One region of the Streptomyces sp. NPDC091412 genome, then DNA from elsewhere that is predicted to be linked to it. Evidence: riboswitches for the same ligand, from Rfam matches in the RefSeq annotation. Region 1 holds a riboswitch; the other holds the start of a gene.
What was found. A riboswitch is a leader RNA that binds a small molecule or an ion and turns the genes downstream of it on or off. The one in region 1 is predicted to bind glycine.
Positions count from the first base shown of each region.

Region 2: linked by a shared signal. The riboswitch ahead of gcvT (glycine cleavage system aminomethyltransferase GcvT) and the one ahead of gcvP (aminomethyl-transferring glycine dehydrogenase) in region 1 are both predicted to bind glycine.

Region 1 covers NZ_JBIVTV010000012.1:222,505-231,192, reverse strand. The annotation lists gene ACIQMV_RS26630 (small basic family protein) at 1-229, shown strand, start outside; gene ACIQMV_RS26625 (DUF881 domain-containing protein) at 235-1,104, shown strand; gene ACIQMV_RS26620 (FHA domain-containing protein) at 1,235-2,095, shown strand; gene ACIQMV_RS26615 (MerR family transcriptional regulator) at 2,113-2,850, shown strand; gene ACIQMV_RS26610 (bifunctional nuclease family protein) at 2,932-3,405, shown strand; gene ACIQMV_RS26605 (MerR family transcriptional regulator) at 3,597-4,280, shown strand; gene ACIQMV_RS26600 (DNA polymerase IV) at 4,432-5,871, shown strand; gene ACIQMV_RS26595 (PRC-barrel domain-containing protein) at 5,781-6,164, opposite strand; glycine riboswitch at 6,278-6,372, shown strand; gene gcvP (aminomethyl-transferring glycine dehydrogenase) at 6,549-8,688, shown strand, end outside.
Region 2 covers NZ_JBIVTV010000002.1:702,382-711,069, forward strand. The annotation lists gene ACIQMV_RS07275 (hypothetical protein) at 1-344, shown strand, start outside; gene ACIQMV_RS07280 (L-serine ammonia-lyase) at 376-1,743, opposite strand; gene glyA (serine hydroxymethyltransferase) at 1,845-3,107, opposite strand; gene gcvH (glycine cleavage system protein GcvH) at 3,125-3,502, opposite strand; gene gcvT (glycine cleavage system aminomethyltransferase GcvT) at 3,613-4,740, opposite strand; glycine riboswitch at 4,899-4,995, opposite strand; gene ACIQMV_RS07300 (AAA family ATPase) at 5,143-5,763, shown strand; gene ACIQMV_RS07305 (enhanced serine sensitivity protein SseB) at 6,576-7,367, shown strand; gene ACIQMV_RS07310 (enhanced serine sensitivity protein SseB C-terminal domain-containing protein) at 7,566-8,360, shown strand; gene ACIQMV_RS07315 (ABC transporter permease) at 8,680-8,688, shown strand, end outside.

The DNA.
Region 1 (8,688 bases):
GGCGCTGGACGCCGTCTTCGGTGGCCTGCGGGCCATGCTGGACGGCATCTTCGACGACAAGGTCTTCGTCGTGTCGTTCCTGTCCAACGTGGTCGTGGCCGCGTTGATCGTCTTCCTGGGCGACAAGTTGGGCGTGGGTGCCCAGCTGTCCACGGGTGTCGTGGTCGTCCTCGGTATCCGCATCTTCTCCAACGCCGCGGCGATCCGACGGCACGTGTTCCGGGCGTGAGAATCATGAGCCACCAGGACGAGCAGCCCGGGAACGGGCAGCAGGACACCCAGCCCGAGCAGCAGCGGCTGCGCCAGGAGTTGCCCGAGGAGGTGCCCGCGCAGGCGGCCGCCGGTGAGGGTCCCAGCGTCGAAGAGAGTTCCGAGCCCGCGCTGACCGGTCGCCAGCGGCTGGCCCAGGGGCTGTGGCCGCCGCGCTTCACCCGGGCCCAACTCGTCGTCGCGCTGCTGCTGTTCGGCCTCGGCTTCGGACTCGCCGTCCAGGTCGCCTCCAACAGCAGCGGCGACAACGCGCTGCGCGGCGCCCGGCAGGAGGATCTCGTCCGCATCCTCGATGAACTGGACGACCGTACTCAGCGTCTTGAAGACGAGAAGCAGGGTCTGGAGAAGCAGCGCCAGGAGCTGGAGAACAGCTCGGACCAGGCCGAGGAGGCCCGCAGGCAGACGGCCGAGAAGGAGAAGCAACTCGGCATCCTCGCGGGCACGGTGGCCGCGCAGGGACCCGGCATCACGGTGACGGTCGAGGACACGAAGGGGACGGTCCGGGCGGACATGCTGCTCGACGCGATACAGGAGCTGCGCGCGGCCGGTGCGGAGGCGATCGAGGTGAACGGTGTGCGCGTGGTCGCGAACACTTATCTCACCGACTCCGGCAAGAGCGTGGACGTCGACGGGAACAAGATCAACGCCCCGTATCGTTTCAAGGTCATCGGCAAGCCGCAGGACCTCGAACCGGCGCTCAACATTCCTGGAGGCGTGGTGCAGACCCTGGAGAAGGAGCAGGCCACCGTGACCATCGACCGTTCGGACAAGATCGTCGTGGACGCCTTGCGGGCGGCGAAGAGGCCTGACTACGCTCGGTCGTCCTCGCGGTGAACCGGCGGTGCATGGCGCTCGTCCGGCAGGGGCATGAGGTTGCGGGGGGTCGGCGCATCGATTGGGTGGTGCGTGGTGGAAACTGTCTGGTGGATACGGACGTTGTGAAGATGTCCGGGTCGACCGGTGTATGCAGTCAGGGTTCGTCCTGCCCCACGGGCGGGTCTGTTTCGGTCAAGGGGAATCGCCCGTGAAGTTGTTTGCGAAGTTGTTCGGCAAGAGCGCGCGAGAGGGCGGCGAGAACGCGACGGCCCGTCATCGCGCACAGCCTGACGCCGAGGGCCAGCGTCCGCTGTTCAGGGACCAGGTGGCCGGTCAGGACGCGTCGTCGGTTGACCCTGCCCAGTCGGGCGGCATAGGTTTCGGGCAACCGTCGACCTCAGGTACGGCTGGAGGGTTTGCCGCCGGCCCGTACGCGTCCGATGCCCCCGCGGGGCAGCCGCGGCAGGAGGATCCGTCCATGTCGGCCCTGGTGTGTACGAGGTGCGGTAACCGCAACGCGCAGAACAGCCGCTTCTGCTCCAACTGCGGTGCGCCGCTGCGGCCCGGTGCGACGCCGGAGCGCTCGTCGGAGACGACCTCGACGATCTCGATCTCCGGTCTCGAGGCCTACGACGCCGAGGCCACCGGTCAGACGCCGATGCTCTCTCCGGAGGCGCAGGCGGCCGTCGACGCGCTGCCGCTGGGCTCGGCCCTGCTGGTGGTGCGCCGCGGTCCGAACTCCGGCAGCCGCTTCCTCCTGGACGGCGAGCTGACCACGGCGGGGCGTCATCCGCAGAGCGACATCTTCCTGGACGACGTGACGGTCTCGCGTCGCCATGTGGAGTTCCGCCGCAGCCCGGACGGCTCGTTCACGGTGGCCGACGTCGGCAGTCTGAACGGCACGTACGTCAACCGGGAGCCGATCGACCAGGTCGCTCTGTCCAACGGTGACGAGGTGCAGATCGGCAAGTACCGGCTGGTCTTCTACTCGAGCCGACAGGGCGTCTGACCTGTCAGGGAAGGTCCATGCGCCAATCACCGAGCGGCGGTGCCGGGCACGGCGCCGCCGCCACGGACAGTGGGCTGAAGAGCATCGGCACGGTGCTGAACGTGCTGCGCGACGAGTTCCCCGAGGTCACCGTCTCCAAGATCCGTTTTCTTGAGTCGGAGGGGCTCGTCGAGCCGCGGCGCACCCCCTCGGGGTACCGCAAGTTCAGCACCGACGACGTCGAGCGGCTGGCCCTGGTCCTGCGGATGCAGCGGGACCACTACCTGCCGTTGAAGGTGATCCGCGAGTACCTGGACGCGATGGAGCGCGGCGAGGCGGTCCACCTGCCGGCGGTCGGCCGGCAGCGTGACGCCTCGGCGGTGCCGGCGTCGGCCGAGGCCCCCACGGGGGCCCGGATCGGGCGGGCCGAGCTGCTCGCCGCCGCCGGCATCGAGGAGGGAGAGCTGCGGGAGTGGGAGTCGTACGGGCTGCTCACTCCGTTGGCGGACGGGGCCTACGGCGCCGAGGCGGTGACCGTGGCCTCGCTCGTCTCCGAGCTGGGGCGTTTCGGGATCGGGCCCCGGCACCTGCGGGTGATGAAGGCGGCCGCCGACCGTGAGGCCGGGCTCGTCGACCAGGTGGTGGCCCCGCTCAAGCGGCACCGCAACCCGCAGACCAGGGCACATGCGGAGGCCCGTGCCAAGGAGCTCGCGGAGCTCACGGTGCGGCTGCACACGGTGCTGGTCCAGGCCGCGCTGGGGGTGCGGCTGCCGTGAGCGGGCCGGGAGGCGGCCGGATCCTCCTCCCCTGACCGGCCCGACTACCCAAACGGTCGGGGCACCGCCTAGGGTTGCTGTGTGAACGAGCTCGATGTCGTAGGTGTCCGGGTCGAGATGCCCTCCAACCAGCCGATCGTGCTCCTGCGTGAAGTGGGAGGCGACCGTTACCTCCCCATCTGGATCGGGCCAGGGGAGGCGACGGCGATCGCCTTCGCCCAACAGGGCATGGCCCCTGCGCGACCGCTGACCCATGACTTGTTCAAGGACGTGCTGGAAGCGGTCGGCCAGGAACTCACGGAAGTGCGCATCACGGACCTGCGTGAAGGCGTCTTCTACGCCGAGCTGGTGTTCGCCAGCGGTGTCGAGGTGAGCGCCCGGCCGTCCGACGCCATAGCGCTGGCCCTGCGTACCGGGACGCCGATCTTCGGCAGCGACACGGTGCTCGACGACGCGGGCATCGCGATCCCGGACGAGCAGGAGGACGAGGTGGAGAAGTTCCGCGAGTTCCTCGACCAGATCTCACCGGAGGACTTCGGCACCAGTAGCCAGTGAAGCGCCCGCAGGAGCCACGGGAGACCGCCCCGCGGCCTCCCTCCGAGGCATTCGGATAGCCTTTCCCGGCGATGGGGTACGCGAAACCACTCTTAGGGTGATTATCACTCGGCGTGCCGAGTGTGGCGATCGTTGACGCACCCCTGGTGACTGCCTACCGTCGAGGAGGCAGGTCAAGGACGGAGGTCGGCGTGAGAAGCAGCGGCGACGGTACGGCTGGGGGTGCCCCCGGACGCAATGCCGGGGGAAGCGGTCCGTACCCTCCCCCGAGCTCTCGGCTCCGACCGAGCGGGGGGTATCCCCCTCCCGGGGGCGTGGCCGGTCGTGCTCCGCAGCGACCGACGGCGGTGCCGAGCAGCGGAGGGGCGGCGGCCATGGCTACCGAGCAGATCGGCTACCGCGGTCCGACGGCCTGCGCGGCCGCCGGCATCACTTACCGGCAACTGGACTACTGGGCGCGTACCGGGCTGGTCGAGCCGAGCGTGCGTCCCGCCCACGGGTCCGGCACCCAGCGTCTCTACAGCTTCCGGGACGTCGTCGTCCTGAAGATCGTCAAGAGGTTCCTCGACACCGGCGTGTCGTTGCAGAACATCCGTAGCGCCGTCCAGCACCTGCGCGAGTGCGGTCTGCGTGACCTGGAGCGGATGACGCTGATGAGCGACGGTGCCACGGTGTACGAGTGCACGTCGCCCGACGAGGTGCACGCCCTGCTCCAGGGAGGCCAGGGAATCTTCGGCATCGCCGTCGGCGTGGTGTGGCGTGATGTGGAGAGCGCGCTGTCGCAGCTGCACGGTGAGCGCATCGACACCGGGGAGACGCTCGTGGGGCACAACCCGGGTGACGAGCTCGCCCGGCGGCGCAACCGGGCCGTCTGAGCGGCCCCTCGGCCGGCTCCGGTCGTTTCGGCCACCGGCCCGGCCGGCATGGGCCCGATCAGCCCGCTCGGCCCCCGGACCGGCTTCGAGAGCCCGTACGGGTGCCGCCGGAACCGGGGCGTTGTCAGTGGCGTGGTGCAGCATCGTAGATGTGAGAACCGCACCCACGATCCTCCATCTCGACATGGATGCCTTCTTCGCCTCCGCGGAGCAGGCGTCCAAGCCGAGCCTGCGCGGCAAGGCCGTGGTCGTGGGCGGGCTGGGACCGCGCGGCGTGGTGGCCACGGCGTCGTACGAGGCGCGCGTCTTCGGCGTCCACTCCGCGATGCCGATGGCCCAGGCGCGGCGGCTGGCGCCGAACGCCGCGTACCTCGTGCCGCGCTTCGCCTTCTACCGCTCGATCAGCGAGCGGGTGATGGGCCTGCTGCGGGCGCTGTCGCCGCTGGTGGAGCCGCTGAGCCTGGACGAGGCGTTCGTGGACCTGGAGACCGGGGGAGCCGCCTGGGACGCGGAATCAGCGCGGCTGGCGGGGGCGAGGCTGCGTGCCGACATCCGGGCCGTCACGGGACTCACGGGGTCCGTGGGGCTGGCCGCCTCCAAGATGCTCGCCAAGATCGGCTCCGAGCAGGCCAAGCCCGACGGCCTGGTGCTCATCGAGCCCGGCACCGAGCGGGCCCTGCTCGGTCCGCTGTCCGTGCGGACCCTGCCGGGCGTGGGCCCGGCCACGGGCGACCACCTGCGGCGGGCCGGGATCCACACCGTCGAGGAGATCGCCGAGGCCGGCGAGGACGAACTCGTACGGCTGCTCGGCAAGGCGCACGGGCAGGCGCTGTACGCGATGGCGCTGGCCCAGGACGACCGTCCCGTCGTCGCCGAGCGCGAGACGAAGTCGGTGTCCGTCGAGGACACCTACGACGTGGACATCCACGACCGCGTCCGGGTGGCCCTGGAGGTGCAGCGGCTCGCCGACCGGTGCGTGGGGCGGCTGCGCGGGGCCGGTCTGTCGGGGCGCACCATCGTGCTGAAGGTGCGCCGCTACGACTTCTCCACCCTGACCCGCTCCGAGACCCTGCGCGGGCCCACCGACGACCCCGCGGTGATACGGGAGGCGGCCGCCCGGCTGCTGGACTCCGTGGACACCACGGGCGGCGTACGGCTGCTCGGCGTGGGCGTGTCCGGGCTCGCCGACTACACCCAGGAGGACCTGTTCGCGCAGGCCGCGGGCGCGCGGGCGGAGGGCCCGGCCGAGGAGCGCCCGGAGGAACCCGCCGAGCGGCAGCCGGCACCCACCGAGCGGCGGTGGCCGTCGGGCCACGACGTACGGCATGCCGAGTACGGTCACGGATGGGTACAGGGCAGTGGCCTCGGCCGCGTCACCGTGCGCTTCGAGACTCCTGAGTCCGCGCCGGGCCGGGTTCGCACCTTCCTCATGGACGACCCGGACCTGGAACCGGCCGAACCCCTTCCTCTGACTCCTCCGGTTCCGCCGGTTCCTCCCGCTCAGCTTTCGTCCGGACCCGAGCCGGAGCCTGCCAGCTTGCCGAAATGGTGGTCCGGAACGGTCGGTGGAGGGGCGACGTCGAGGCCGTAGTGGTGGTAGAGCTGCAGTTCCTGCTCGGGGGACAGATGGCGGCCCACGCCGAAGTCGGGGGCCTCCTTGATCAGTGCGCGGTCGAAGGGGACGTGCAGGGCGCCCTCGACCAGTTCGCTGGGTTCCAGGGGGACGAAGGCGTCCCGGGAGAACAAGCCGGTGCGTATGGCCGCCCACTCCGGCACACCGGTCGCGTCGTCGAGGTAGACCTCGTCCACCGTGCCGATCTTGTGGCCGCTGCGGTCGAACGCCTTGCGGCCGATCAGGTTGCGCGGATCGATCTCCGTCTGCACTGTCCCTCCACGTGGTCGCAACTCATCCGTAACCACTACAAAAGAGCACATTCAGTATGGCGGCCACTCGAAGACCCGTGCGGCTGCCCCGCTGGTAGGCTGGCTACGGCTGCTGACCCCGTGCGGGAGAGCCCTCCGGCACCACCGGGGGCGCCGAAGGAGCAAATCCTCCCCGGAATCTCTCAGGCCCACGTACCGCACGGACGAGGTCACTCTGGAAAGCAGAGCGGGTGTCGACGGCTTCCGCTCTCACCGACGGTGAAAACCGGGAGCCCTCGGGCGGCCCGGTGAAACTCTCAGGTTGAGATGACAGAGGGGGAGGCCGTCGGGGCACCTGTGCCGTGGTGTCCCTCGAAGGTCGTGTCAGACCAGGAGGCCTCCGCAATGACCGCCCAGCGCATTCCGCTCTCCGAGCTCGAACAGGGCATCCCCTTCGAACAGCGCCACATCGGGCCCGACCAGGAGGCGCGGGCCAAGATGCTCGCGCAGGTCGGCTACGGCTCGCTCGACGAGCTCACCGCCGCCGCGGTGCCCGATGTGATCAAGAACGCCGACGCGCTCGACCTGCCCGGCGCCCGCACCGAGGCCGAGGTGCTGGCCGAGCTGCGCTCTCTCGCCGACCGCAACCAGGTCCTCGGCTCGATGATCGGACTCGGCTACTACGGGACCTTCACCCCGCCGGTCATCCTGCGCAACGTCATGGAGAACCCGGCCTGGTACACCGCCTACACCCCCTACCAGCCGGAGATCTCCCAGGGTCGGCTGGAGGCGCTGCTGAACTTCCAGACCGTGGTCGCCGAACTGACCGGTCTGCCGACCTCCGGCGCGTCGCTGCTCGACGAGGGCACCGCCGCCGCCGAGGCCATGGCGCTGTCCCGGCGCATGGGCAAGAACAAGAAGGGCCTGTTCCTGGTCGACGCGGACGCGCTGCCGCAGACCATCGCGGTCATCGAGACCCGCGCCGAGCCGACCGGCGTCGAGGTCGTCGTCGCCGACCTCGGCGCGGGCATTCCCGCCGAGATCGCCGAGCGCGAGATCAACGGTGTGCTCCTGCAGTACCCGGGCGCCTCCGGCGCCGTGCGCGACCTCAAGCCCGTCATCGACCAGGCGCACGAGCTGGGCGCCCTGGTCACCGTCGCCGCCGACCTGCTCGCGCTCACCCTGCTGAAGTCGCCCGGCGAGCTGGGCGCGGACATCGCCGTCGGCACCACCCAACGCTTCGGCGTGCCGATGGGCTTCGGCGGCCCGCACGCCGGCTACATGGCGGTGCACGAGAAGTTCGCGCGCAGCCTGCCCGGCCGCCTCGTCGGTGTCTCCGTCGACGCCGACGGCAACAAGGCATACCGCCTCGCCCTGCAGACCCGTGAGCAGCACATCCGCCGCGAGAAGGCCACCAGCAACATCTGCACCGCCCAGGTGCTGCTCGCCGTCATGGCCGGCATGTACGCGGTCTACCACGGCCCCGAGGGCCTGCGGGACATCGCGCTGCGCACCCACCGCTACGCCACGGTCCTCGCCGAGGGCCTCGAGGCCGGTGGCTTCGAGGTCGTGCACGGCGCGTACTTCGACACGCTGACCGTCAAGGCGGAGGGGCGTGCCGCCGAGGTCGTCGCCGCGGCCCGCGAGGGCGGCGTGAACCTGCGCCTGGTCGACGCCGACCACGTCTCGCTCGCCTGCGACGAGACGACCACCCGGGACCGGCTGCGCGCCGTGTGGGCCGCCTTCGGCGTCGGGGGCGACATCGAGGCGCTGGACGCGGCCGCCGAGGACGCGCTGCCCGAGGCGCTGCTGCGCGACGACGCCTACCTCACCCACCCCGTCTTCCACCAGTACCGGTCCGAGACCGCGATGCTGCGCTACCTGCGCCGGCTGGCCGACCGCGACTACGCGCTCGACCGCGGCATGATCCCGCTGGGCTCGTGCACCATGAAGCTCAACGCGACGACCGAGATGGAGCCGGTCACCTGGCCGGAGTTCGGGCAGATGCACCCCTTCGTGCCCGCCGAGCAGGCGCAGGGCTACCTCACCCTCATCCGCGAGCTGGAGGAACGTCTCGCCGAGGTCACCGGCTACGACAAGGTCTCCCTTCAGCCGAACGCCGGTTCCCAGGGCGAGCTGGCCGGTCTGCTCGCCGTGCGCGGCTACCACCGTGCCAACGGCGACGAGCAGCGCACCATCTGCCTCATCCCGTCCTCCGCGCACGGCACCAACGCCGCCAGCGCCGTGATGGCCGGCATGAAGGTCGTCGTCGTCAAGACCGCCGAGGACGGCGAGGTCGACGTCGAGGACCTGCGGGCGAAGATCGAGCAGTACCGCGAGCAGCTGGCCGTGCTGATGATCACCTACCCGTCCACGCACGGTGTGTTCGAGGAGCACGTCGCCGACATCTGCGCGCAGGTCCACGAGGCCGGCGGCCAGGTGTACGTCGACGGCGCCAACCTCAACGCCCTGGTGGGCCTCGCCAAGCCGGGTCACTTCGGCGGCGACGTCTCCCACCTGAACCTGCACAAGACGTTCTGCATCC
Region 2 (8,688 bases), on a different contig from region 1:
TCCAGACGGTGCGCTACGACATCGAGCCCGAGGCCGGCCTGGAGACGGCCAAGCAGCGGATGGCCGAGGTCATCGAGGGCGACTGCCGCAGGGACATCGGGGGCGACGAGCAGCGGGTCGAATCGGTCGACACCCGCTACTCCGACGTCACCTTCAAGCTGATGCTGCTCCCGGTGTGGTTCCTCACCTACCTCCACGCCGGGCGGACCTGGCAGGTCACGGTGAACGCCCGCACCGGCGAGGTGGTCGGCGAGCGCCCGTACAGCACCGGCAAGATCGTCGCCGCCTCGCTCGTGGCGCTTGCGGTGATCGCGCTGGCCGTCTGGCTGATCGCCAGGAGGTAGCGGCCCGCGCGGCGGCACGGGCCGGACCTCGTCAGCACTCGATGATGTTCACCGCGAGCCCGCCGCGGGCCGTCTCCTTGTACTTCACCGACATGTCCGCGCCGGTCTCCTTCATGGTCTTGATGACCTTGTCGAGGGAGACCTTGTGGGAGCCGTCGCCCCGCATGGCCATACGGGCGGCGGTGACGGCCTTGACCGCGGCCATGCCGTTGCGTTCGATGCAGGGGATCTGGACCAGGCCGCCCACGGGGTCGCAGGTGAGGCCGAGGTTGTGCTCCATGCCGATCTCGGCGGCGTTCTCGACCTGCTCGGGCGTGCCGCCCAGGACCTCGGCGAGGGCGCCCGCCGCCATCGAGCAGGCGGAGCCGACCTCGCCCTGGCAGCCGACCTCGGCGCCGGAGATGGAGGCGTTCTCCTTGAAGAGCATGCCGATCGCGCCGGCGGCGAGCAGGAAGCGGACCACGCCGTCCTCGTCCGCGCCGGGGATGAAGTTGATGTAGTAGTGCAGGACGGCCGGGATGATGCCGGCCGCGCCGTTGGTCGGGGCGGTGACCACCCGCCCGCCGGCCGCGTTCTCCTCGTTCACCGCCATCGCGTAGAGGGTGATCCACTCCATCGCGCGGGCCGTCGCGTCGCCCTCGGCGCGCAGCTGGCGGGCGGTGACGGCCGCGCGGCGGCGCACCTTCAGACCGCCCGGCAGGATGCCCTCGCGGGACAGGCCGCGCCGCACGCACACCTGCATCACCCGCCAGATCTCCAGCAGGCCCTCGCGGATCTCCTCCTCGGTGCGCCAGGCCCGCTCGTTCTCCAGCATCAGGGAGGAGATCGACAGGCCCGTCTCCTTCGTCAGGCGCAGCAGCTCGTCGCCCGAGCGGAAGGGGTACTTCAGCACCGTGTCGTCGAGCTTGATGCGGTCGGCGCCCACCGCCTCCTCGTCCACGACGAAGCCGCCGCCCACCGAGTAGTACGTCTTGGCCAGCAGCTCGGCGCCGGAGGCGTCGTACGCCCACAGGGTCATGCCGTTGGCATGGTAGGGGAGCGCCTTGCGGCGGTGCAGGACCATGTCGTCGTCGTAGGAGAACGCGATCTCGTGCTCGCCGAGCAGGCTCAGCCGGCCGGAGGTCCTGATCGTCTCGACCCGCTCGTCGGCCGTCTCCACGTCCACCGTGCGCGGGGAGGCGCCCTCCAGGCCGAGCAGCACCGCCTTCGGCGTGCCGTGGCCGTGGCCCGTCGCGCCGAGGGACCCGTACAGCTCGGCGCGGACCGAGGCGGCCCGCTCCAGCAGGTCCTCGTTGCGCAGCCGGCGGGCGAACATGCGGGCCGCCCGCATCGGGCCGACCGTGTGGGAGCTCGACGGGCCTATGCCGATCGAGAACAGGTCGAAGACCGAGATGGCCACGGTGACTCCTCAAGACGGGGTGGTGCTGGGGGTGCCAGGGGCGGGGCGCCGCGCACGGGCCGGGTTCTCCGGCCCGCACACGGCACTCCTCGGAACGGGACTTACTTGTTCAGACCCGGGTACAGCGGGTGCTTGTCGGCCAGGGTGCGCACCCTGGCCTTGAGGGCCTCCGCGTCGTAGGACGGCTTCAGCGCCTCGGCGATCACGTCCGCGACCTCGGTGAAGTCCTCGGTCGTGAAACCGCGGGTGGCCAGGGCCGGCGTGCCGATCCTGAGGCCCGAGGTGACCATCGGCGGGCGGGGGTCGTTCGGGATCGCGTTGCGGTTGACGGTGATCCCGATCTCGTGGAGGCGGTCCTCGGCCTGCTGACCGTCCAGCTCGGAGTCACGCAGGTCGACCAGGACCAGGTGCACGTCCGTGCCGCCGGACAGCACGTCCACGCCGACCGCCCGGACGTCGTCCCGGACCAGGCGCTCGGCCAGGATGCGGGCGCCCTCCAGGGTACGGCGCTGGCGCTCCTTGAACTCCTCGCTCGCGGCGACCTTGAAGGACACCGCCTTGGCGGCGATCACGTGCTCCAGCGGGCCGCCCTGCTGACCGGGGAACACCGCGGAGTTGATCTTCTTCGCCAGCTCGGCCGTGGACAGGATCACGCCGCCGCGGGGGCCGCCCAGCGTCTTGTGGGTGGTGGTGGTGACCACGTGGGCGTGCGGCACCGGGTTCGGGTGCAGGCCCGCGGCCACCAGGCCGGCGAAGTGCGCCATGTCGACCATGAGGTACGCGCCGACCTCGTCCGCGATCCGGCGGAACGCGGCGAAGTCCAGCTGCCGCGGGTACGCGGACCAGCCGGCCACGATCAGCTTCGGCTTGGACTCCTTCGCCAGCCGCTCCACCTCGGCCATGTCGACCAGGCCGTCCTCGCCCACGTGGTAGGCGACGACGTCGTAGAGCTTGCCGGAGAAGTTGATCTTCATGCCGTGGGTCAGGTGCCCGCCGTGGGCGAGGTTCAGACCCATGATCGTGTCACCGGGCTTGAGCAGCGCGAACATCGCGGCCGCGTTCGCCTGCGCGCCGGAGTGCGGCTGCACGTTGGCGTGCTCGGCGCCGAACAGCTCCTTGATGCGGTCGATGGCGATCTGCTCGACCACGTCGACGTGCTCGCAGCCGCCGTAGTAGCGGCGGCCGGGGTAGCCCTCGGCGTACTTGTTGGTGAGGACCGAGCCCTGCGCCTCCATGACCGCCACCGGGGCGAAGTTCTCGGAGGCGATCATCTCCAGCGTGGACTGCTGGCGGTGCAGCTCGGCGTCGACCGCGGCGGCAACGTCCGGGTCGAGCTCGTGCAGGGGTGTGTTGAGAACAGTCATGTGCGTGCGTCCGATTCTCAGCCGGCCGTCTCGGCGGCGTACTCGTCGGCGGAGAGCAGGTCGGCGGGCTCCTCGGCCAGGCGCACCTTGAACAGCCAGCCGCCCTCGAAGGGCGCGGAGTTCACCAGCGACGGGTCGTTCACCACGTCCTCGTTGAACTCGGTGACCTCACCGCTGACGGGGGAGTACAGGTCGGACACCGACTTGGTCGACTCCAGCTCACCGCAGGTCTCGCCCGCGGCCACCGTGTCGCCGACCTCCGGGAGCTGGGCGTAGACGACATCGCCGAGCGCGTTGGCCGCGAACTCCGTGATGCCGACCGTCGCCACGCCGTCCTCGACGGGCGACAGCCACTCGTGCTCCTTGCTGTAGCGCAGATGCTGAGGGTTGTTCATGGCCAGAATTCTCCTGTACGCGGGTCAATGGTGATGAATGGGGAGTGCGAAAGGCGTGCGTGACCAGGGGTGACGTGTCTCACGTCGACTCCGTGGCGACTACAGCCGTGTCACTTCTGCCGCTTGTAGAAGGGCAGCGCCACGACCTCGTACGGCTCGTGGTTGCCCCGGATGTCCACACCGACACCGGCCGTGCCCGGAGCGGCGTGCGCGGCGTCGACGTACGCCATGGCGATCGGCTTGCCCAGGGTGGGGGAGGGGGCGCCGGAGGTGACCTCGCCGATCACCTCACCGCCCACGACGACCGCGTACCCGGCGCGCGGGACCCGGCGGCCCTCGGCGACCAGGCCGACGAGCACCCGGGGCGGCTCGGCGGCGGCGCGCTCGGCGGCGGCCAGCAGCGCCTCGCGGCCCACGAAGTCGCCCTCCTTCTCGAACTTGACCACCCGGCCGAGACCCGCGTCGAACGGGGTCAGCGAGGTCGACAGCTCGTGCCCGTACAGCGGCATGCCCGCCTCCAGGCGCAGCGTGTCCCGGCAGGACAGGCCGCACGGGACCAGCCCGGCGTCCGCGCCGGCCTCGGTCAGCGCCTGCCACAGCTTCTCCGCGTCGCCCGGGGCCACGAACAGCTCGAAGCCGTCCTCACCGGTGTAGCCGGTACGCGCGATCAGCGCAGGGACGCCGGCGACCGTGCCGGGGAGCCCGGCGTAGTACTTCAGGCCCTCCAGGTCGGCGTCGGTGAGGGACTTCAGGACGCCGGCGGACTCGGGGCCCTGCACGGCGAGCAGTGCGTAGCTGTCCCGGTCGTCGCGCACCTCGGCGTCGAAGCCCGCCGCCCGCTCGGTCAGCGCGTCGAGCACGACCTGGGCGTTGGAGGCGTTGGCGACGACCAGGTACTCGGTCTCACCCAGCCGGTAGACGATCAGGTCGTCCAGGATGCCGCCGTCGGCCTGGCAGATCATGGTGTAGCGGGCGCGGCCGAGGCCGACCGTGGCGATGTTGCCGACCAGGGCGTGGTTCAGCAGCGCGACGGCCTGCGGGCCGGTGACGGTGATCTCGCCCATGTGGGACAGGTCGAAGAGGCCGGCCTTCGTCCGCACGGCGATGTGCTCGTCGCGCTCGGAGCCGTAACGCAGCGGCATGTCCCAGCCGGCGAAGTCGGTCATCGTCGCGCCGAGCGAGCGGTGCAGCGCGTCGAGCGCGGTGCGGCGAGGGCGGTCGGGTTCGGTACTGCTCATCGGGCGGTCTCCCAGGCATGACAGGCGAGGACGGATCCATGTCCTCCCCATCTGTCATCGGAACCTGAGAGGTTCGCCATGACCGCCGTCGGACGGACGGTGCACGGCTTGCACCTTGGGTGGAGCCACTGCGCCAGCGGCCCGCTTTTCAGATGTGCCTCGCCCGCGCGGTAACGGTGCCTGAGAGATTCAAGGGAGGTACTTGCTCCTTCGGCGCCCCAGCGAGACGGCTGGGGACTCTCCCGCGCGGATTCAAGCGGCCGATATGCAGTTGCGCGCACATCATTGCACGCCCGGCCCGTTTCGCGGCAGGGCGGCATCTGTGACCGTCCTGTGGCAGGACGTGCACGGAAACGCCGGGCCCGCACATTACCTTCTCTTTACGATCCGTGGGGAGGAATGATGACGGCGCACAGGACCCCGTTGTACGCGACGGCCCAGGCCCCCGCCCTCTTGGTGCGCGACCTGCGGGACCGGTCCGGCGGCGGCCCGCGCGTGCTGCGTTTCGGCCCGCGCGACCTGGTCGTGGTGACCGGCCTGCCCGGCAGCGGCAAGTCCACGCTGATGCGGCGCGCGGTGCACGGCGTCCGCGTCGACTCCCAGGACACCCGCGACCGCTGGGACGCGCGCCTGGCGGCGCACCTCCCCTACGCCCTGTACCGCCCCCTGGTCCGCCTCGCCCACTTCGCGGGGCTGCGCCGCGCGCTGCGCTCCGGGTCGGCGCTCGTGGTCCACGACTGCGGCACGCAGCCCTGGGTCCGCGCCTGGCTGGCCCGCACCGCCCGCCGCCGCGGCGGCACCCTGCACCTCGTCCTGCTGGACGTCGCCCCGGGCATCGCCCTGACCGGCCAGCGCGCGCGGGGCCGCGGTGTCTCCCGCTACGCCTTCCACCGTCACCGCCGCGCCACCGCCGCCCTGCTCCGTGCGGTGGAGCGGAGTGCCCTGCCCAGGGGCTGCGGCTCGGCGGTCCTCCTCGACCGCGAGGCGGCGACCCGCCTGCACCGGATCGATTTCGCCCCCTGAGAACCACACGCGGCCCGTCACGGCGGCTCGCACGCGGAGCCCGGCCCGGCGCCGGAGGACGCCCATGGGACACGCCCCCGCCGCCTCGCGCGAAGGCCCGGCCCCACCCCGGGCCCAGCGGCCGGCGGCGCGGCGCGCGACTCGCCGACCACCGGCCGGACCGAGACGCGCCGCGCGCCGCCCGGACAGGGCGCGGCGTCGCGCGGTAGGCGCCTCTGGCGCCACCGCTGTCCTGCCGGGCGCTGCGGCTCCGCTGGACCGGGAAGCGGCCAGTGCTGTCGCGGTGGATCGAGTTCGCGGTCCGAGGGCCGTGGGCAGCCCTGCGCGCGGAGTCCCGTCCGGCGCCGGAGGCCGTCCGCCGGGTGTGCTCCTGTCGACCTCGCGTGACCCGCCCACCGCGCCGACACCCGCCGGGCCCGGCGGCGCGCAGCACGCGGACCGCTGACCGGATCAGGGCGCGGTGTCCCACCGGTAGGTCCTCTGGCGCCACCGCTGTCCTGCCGGGGGCTGCGGCTCCGCTGGACCGGGAAGCAGCCGGTGCTGTGCTGTCGCGGCGGGCCGAGTTCGCGGTCCGAGGGCCGTGGGCAGCCCTGCGCACGGAGTCCCGTCCGGCGCCGGAGGCCGTCCGGGCCGACGTGCCGAGGCGCGTCTCGCGGTGGGTGGCCGGTTGGCCCGCGAGCCGGTGATGCGGTCGGCCGCCGGGAGTGCTCGCGTGGAGCGTCGTGGGGTCTGGTCATGGGATTTTCCGTGAGGTTCGGGCGTGTACCCGATAGCCTTTCGGCCACAGCAGTGTTCACAGCAGGCGGTAGCAGATGGACTTCCCGGCGGACTTCTCCGCGGACCTTCCGGCACAGGCGCAATCCCATCCGCACGGCGGATGGCCCGGCAACGAGCTGGAGGAGGTGCTGTCCGCCTCCCTCGGCGTCCCGACCGCCGGTGGCCGGATCGTCGAGGTCCTCGGCCGCAGCCTCGTCTGGGTGCCCCTCCCCAGCGGCGGCGGTCCGCGCAGCGGCCCGCTCGACCTGCCCACGCTGGAGATCGACGGCCAGGCATACGTGCCGGTCTTCAGCTCCGAGGAGCAGTTCCGCCAGGTCGTGGGCCCGCACATGGCGTACACCGTCGCGCCCGCCGTCGACTTCGCGCGCGGACTGCCCCCGCAGGCCGGCATCGCGCTCAACCCGGACGGCGTGGTCGGCGTCCCGCTGCCGCCGGCCGCCGTGGCCGAATTGTGCCGGGTGGGGCGCACCCACCTGGACGGCCCGTCGAGCGGCGGCCGTGTCCGCCTCTTCGAACCGGACTGGCAGGACGACCCGGTGGACTTCCTCGCCGCCGCCAGTGCCGAGTTCGCCGAGACCGGCGTGATCGGCACCGCCCGCCGCTGCCTGGCCGCCGTCGAGACGGACGAACCGGTCATGTTCATAGGCGTCGAACTGTCCCAGTGGGAGGGCGACCCGCAGGCCGGCCCCCTGGAAGCCCTGGGCCGCGCCCTGACCAGGACCCCGGCCAGGTGGCCGGTCAACCTGGTCCTCCTGGACGTGGCCCAGGATCCCGTGGCGGACTGGATGAGGGAGAACGTCCGCCCGTTCTACCAGCACGCCCACTGAGCCCGACCAGGGACGCCGGAGAAGCGCACACGATCCGCAGTCGGCAGCGCACGGCGAGTCCCCGGCCGCCGGACGGCGGCTTAAGCTAGGCCTGCCGTCACTTTCCCGCCTGCCCGCCGGGCGGACGACGGGAAGGTGACGACAGGACCCGGACCCACGGCTCGGTCGAAACGTCGGTTGTATGGAGGGGCGGTACAAGTGAGCGCCAGCGGCACCACGGCCGGACAGGTCGAGCAGACGCTGCGCCAGGTGACGCCCGGGCGTTACGACGCCTACGAGGCGCTGCTGCGCGCGCTGGCGACCCCCTCCTCCGGCCAGGTCTGGATGCTGCTCTGGCACGGCCAGGCGGGTTCCCCCGACGCCCAGTACGGCCACATGGAGGTCGACGGCCACGGCTACGCGCCCTGCGTGACCTCCGCCCAGGAGCTGTCGGCGAGCGGCTGGAACCGTTCGTACGAGGTCGTGGACGGCCTCGACGTGGCCCGCACCCTCTACCCCGACCACTACGGCCTCTGGCTGAACCCGCACGCCCCGGGTGGCGGCGTCGGCATCCCGTGGCTGGACCTGCGCCGTATCGCCACCGGTCTGGACCGGCAGCCCGCGGGACCGCTCCGGCTGTCCGAACCCGCCGTGGAGGCCTCGCAGTTCTACGCCCTGCTCACCCAGAACGCACACCGTACCCCGGCCCTGCGCTCGCTGCGGCGCACCTGGGTGCAGCCCGCGCTCGGGGCGCCGTATCTCGCCATCGGCCTCGACGTGTACGACACCTCGCCACCGGCCGTCGACTCGGTGCGCGTGATGATGCAGCAGTCCATCGGCGCCGTCCCCGACGGGCTGCCGGTGTCGACGGTCGCGATGTCCGACGAGTACGACCCGGTCGCGATGTGGCTGCGCGCCAACTCCCGCCCGTTCTACGACCGGGAGACCCACGCGGCACCCGCCCAGGCCCCGGCGGCCGGCTACGGCTATCCGCCGGTGCGCGGCGGCTACTGATCCGTCCGGTCCGTCCGCCCGCAGGGCTCTCGCACCGGTGACCCTCTGCGCGCGTAGATGGATGCGGATGGTCCGCTTTTGCTGTGGGCCGCCCCAACTGGTCCATGTCCGACCCCCGTTACCCACTGTCCGGATAACGGAACCCCTTAACCCGCATCACGTTTGCGCATCCATTCACCGCCAAGACTGGCAACAGATCACCATGGCGTTGAAGACTCCCGCTCCAAGGGGGCGTTCGCCCCTGTGTACGACGGACTGAACAGCCGCCACAGCGGCAAGCGCGGGCCGGCCACCGCCGGTTGAGAGGGGTCCCTGCCAGATGACGGCA